Regions from separate parts of the Pseudoalteromonas apostichopi genome, predicted to be linked through region 2. Evidence: predicted binding sites of a transcription regulator. Region 2 holds the regulator's gene; the other holds the start of a gene.
The links. The regulator sigma-54, encoded in region 2, starts transcription at its own class of promoters, with help from an activator protein. The targets are predictions, from matches to a motif close to GTTGGCACGNNNNTNGNNT.
Positions count from the first base shown of each region.

Region 1: a site for sigma-54 is predicted at 1,090-1,108, ahead of dps (DNA starvation/stationary phase protection protein Dps). Genes of this name have one in related genera too.

Region 1 covers NZ_AP028065.1:704,924-707,133, reverse strand. Annotated here, with positions in the region: gene corA (magnesium/cobalt transporter CorA) at 1-281, shown strand, start outside; gene dps (DNA starvation/stationary phase protection protein Dps) at 504-1,022, opposite strand; gene QUE86_RS03165 (CBS domain-containing protein) at 1,256-1,675, opposite strand; gene QUE86_RS03160 (substrate-binding domain-containing protein) at 1,755-2,210, opposite strand, start outside.
Region 2 covers NZ_AP028065.1:2,172,770-2,174,979, reverse strand. Annotated here, with positions in the region: gene lptB (LPS export ABC transporter ATP-binding protein) at 1-264, shown strand, start outside; gene QUE86_RS09770 (RNA polymerase factor sigma-54) at 382-1,878, shown strand; gene hpf (ribosome hibernation promoting factor) at 1,906-2,193, shown strand; gene ptsN (PTS IIA-like nitrogen regulatory protein PtsN) at 2,197-2,210, shown strand, end outside.

The DNA of each region.
Region 1 (2,210 bases), 1.5 Mb from region 2:
ATACCCTTATGTCTCACTGTACCTTCTTGTTTGATAAAGTGAACTTTTTAATGGACTCGACTCAGGGTTTTATTAACATCGAACAAAACCAAATTATCAAAACCTTTTCAATTGCTTCTGTGGTGTTTTTACCTCCGACCGTCGTCGCAAGTATCTATGGGATGAATTTTAACAGCATGCCAGAACTGCAATGGGCATGGGGTTACCCGTTTGCAATTGGCATTATGTTGCTGTCTGGCTTTGCACCTTACTTGTTCTTTAAACATAAAGGTTGGTTGTAATACCAACCCGCAGTAATACTTAATCATTTTGAGGGATTAAACCTGTCGCTAACTGCGTTAAAAATTTCTCATTTAGAACAACTAAATAACGAAATTTTTGCCTTGTTATCAACGAGGTTTTATTGCCAAAAAATAGACTACTTAATTAAGCGGGTTGGTATAACAAAGCATAAAAAAGCCCAGCAAATGCTGGGCAAGGGGTCTTCGGATAGACCTAGGGGTTTAGCCTTTCAATTCGCCGGTAGACGATTCAATGTGCGCACGAACAAACCATTGGAATTGTTCTAAATCGGCCAGTTGGCCGGTGATCATATCTTCAGAAACTGGGTCTAGCTCACCAAGCTTTTCGATAGCTGCACGGTGGTCTTTATTGACGCCGTTGTACACTTTATCAAGTGAAGATAGATGGTCAGTCACTAAACCTTTACCAATTGAATAGTCTTCCCATGTACGGCGATCTACAATTGATTGTGGTGTGCCAACAGGTACGCCACCCATAGTTGCAATACGCTCTGCAATCGTATCAGTCATCTCTTGGACTGCGCTTACTTGCGGGTCGAGCATTTCGTGTACACCAATAAAATTAGGTCCAACAACATTCCAGTGAATGTGTTTTAAAGTGAGGTGTAAATCGATTAAAGCGACCATACGCTGGTCTAAAATAGCAATTGTGTCAGCTGCAGCTTGGTCTTTAACACCCGGTGCTGTAAATTCTGCGACTTTTGATGATGAATTACTCATTACTCCTCCGAGATTATCTATTAATTTCCTTTCGCTTTTAGTTTTAAAAGCATGTTTAGTTAGATAGAAGCAAACGTTATGCCTAAAAGAGATTTGTGGTTAAGTTGTTGAATTTATTTGGTTAGATTTTTTTTGTGTTTTGTTGCAGTAGCTATGGCTAAGGTGGAGTATGAAAACTCTGCACACCGAATGTAAAAAATTCAGTGTGCAGATATAAGTTTAAATTTAACGGCTTAAGAGAGTAATGCTGCTGCTAAGCGAACAAAGTCAGATGAGGTTAGAATTCCCACTAAGTTGTTATCTTTATCAACTACAGGCATGCAGCCGTGGCGATTTTCGACAAAGAACTTAGCGACGTCATGCAACGGTTGCTCTGGCGAGATACTGGTAAAATCGGTAGCCATGATATCAACTACTTTGGTTTGTTTTTCTTTTCGTTCAAGGGCGCTGGCGCTGTAATTAGCCATGATATTCATTACCTGAGCAATCATGATTTTTTGCGTTAACATGCCAACTAAACCACCGTGCTCATTGATCACTGGGATATGACGGACATTCTTCTCTTTCATTAGGTTATGAGCGTCATGCAGGGTATTTTGTGCACTAATAGCAAACGGGTCTGGCGTCATCAAATCACTAACTAGGTGTGTCATTGCTAAATCCTTTCAATTAATCAAGTTGTTGTAAGTCTAGTCCTTATCTAGTTAATTGCACTTTAGTGAGATCAAAGTTTTAGTGATTAACGGTGCAAGTACCAGCATTACTTTGCTGGCAATAGTGAAAGTCTAAATAATAGTGAGACTTAGCGGGTCGCTCACCTTTAGTTAGGTACTGATACATCAATTCAGCAGACAGACGGCCCATTTCAAATGGGTTTTGACCAATGTTAGCCGATGATAATCCTTGCTGTAATACGTCTAATTGCATTTGCTCTGTATCGGCAGAAACAATCACCACGTCTTTATTGGCAATGCGCTGTTTATGTTTAGCAATTACGTTTGCATAGTTAGGGTTAAATTGGGCAAAACCTGCTACAGCTAAAAATAGTGGTGGATTTTCGAGGTTAAGAAGTTTGTCGAGCTGGCCGAGGGATACCTCTCGCTTGCCTAAGCTATACAAAGGGCAGCGATCAAACTCACTCCAGCCATTTTCACCACTTAAACGTTTATCTTTTTGCCCTGATAATGC
Region 2 (2,210 bases):
AATCCTAAATTTATCCTTTTAGATGAGCCTTTTGCTGGTGTTGATCCAATTTCAGTGTTAGATATAAAGAAAATTATTGAGCACCTAAAAAATCGTGGTATTGGTGTACTAATTACTGACCATAATGTTCGAGAAACCCTTGATGTTTGTGAAAAAGCCTACATTGTTTCTCATGGGGAGCTAATTGCATCAGGCACACCTGAGCACGTATTAGCTGACCAAACTGTACGCGATGTTTATCTAGGCGAGCAATTTAGGCTGTAACCATTACGCCACCGACTAGAGCATCTGCTAGACTTATAACAATGACAATAAATCGATAATAACTTAACTGTCTTTGCACAGTTATCGATAACTTAAAAAAAGGATTGTTAGGGATACATGAGGCAATCATTACAGCTGCGCATGGGCCAGCAACTTACAATGACTCCACAACTGCAACAAGCTATTCGTTTGTTGCAGCTCAGTACATTGGATCTCCAACAAGAAATTCAAGAGGCGCTAGATAGTAACCCTTTACTTGAAGTGGAAGAAGCGGATTACAACGAAGAAAGCATCGGCAAAAATGAGCAAAAAGCTGAATCTGACGATGTGCAAGTCAGCGCTTCTGCAGACGAAGCACCTAGCGAATATGAACAAGAAAGCAGTGATGCTCTAAATAAAGACACTGTAAGTGACGATTTAGCCATGGATGTTACATGGGATGAGTACATGAGTGCCGCTCCATCAACATCATCAGGGCCAATGCCAGAAGATGAATCTATTTATCAAGGTGCATCGACCGAAACCCTTCACGAATACCTTATGTGGCAATTACAGCTCACTCCCTTTAGTCCGACTGATGAAGCGATTGCTGTGGCAATTGTTGAGGCTATCGATGACTCTGGTATTTTAACGGTAAGCTGTGAAGATATCGTCGAGAGCTTTAATCAAAATAGTGATGAAGAAGAAATCGAACTTGATGAAGTCGAAGCGGTCCTAAAGAGAATTCAATTGTTTGATCCTGTCGGTATTGGGGCGCGTAGTTTACAGGAATGCCTGTGTATTCAACTTCGCCAATTCGATGCAAACACGCCATATTTAGCTGAAACTAAAATGGTTTTATCTGAGCATATCGAATTATTAGCGAGTCGCGACTATCGAACTTTGATGAAAAAGACTAAGCTTAAAGAAAATGAGCTTAAAGAAGTAATGACGCTAATTCACAGCTTAAACCCTAAGCCTGCGGATAGCATAGTACGCGAAGAGTCTGAGTACGTCATACCTGATGTATCAGTGAAAAAAGTAAAAGGTCGCTGGGTGGTTGAGTTAAACCCAGATAGTATGCCAAAGATTAGAGTGAACAGCCAATATGCGGCTATGTCTCGCTCTGTTAAATCAAGTAGCGACAGCCAATTTATTCGCTCTCACTTACAAGAAGCAAAGTGGTTTATTAAGAGCTTAGAAAGCCGTAACGATACACTATTAAAAGTGACCAACTGTATCGTTCAACAACAACAAGCTTTCTTTGAGCATGGCCCAGAAGCAATGAAGCCGATGGTGCTAAATGATGTTGCTGAAATGGTCGAAATGCATGAATCGACGATTTCACGAGTAACAACGCAAAAATATATGCATACCCCTAGGGGTATTTTTGAGTTGAAATATTTCTTCTCAAGCCATGTCAGCACTGAAAATGGTGGTGAGTGTTCTTCAACAGCAATACGCGCTTTAATCAAGAAGTTAGTCGCTGCAGAAAACTCGGCTAAACCATTGAGTGATAGCAAAATTGCAGATATATTGGCTGAGCAAGGAATTAAAGTAGCTAGACGTACAATTGCAAAATATCGTGAGTCTCTAGCAATACCTCCGTCTAATCAGCGTAAGAGTTTGATTTAGACGTTTTACATAGAAGGAAAAATGCTTATGCAACTAAATTTAACTGGTCGTCATGTAGAAATCACTGATTCATTAAGAGACTATGTAAACACCAAGTTTGCGAAACTAGAAAGGCATTTTGACCATATTAATAATGTTCATGTCATTCTAGATGTAGAAAAATTAAGCCAAAAAGCAGAAGCAACTTTACATGTAAACGGAGGCGAATTGTTCGCTTCTACAGAACATCAAGATATGTACGCAGCCATTGACTCGTTGATCGATAAGCTTGATCGCCAAGTCATTAAACACAAAGAGAAATTAGCTCGACATTAAATTATGAAACTAAGTTC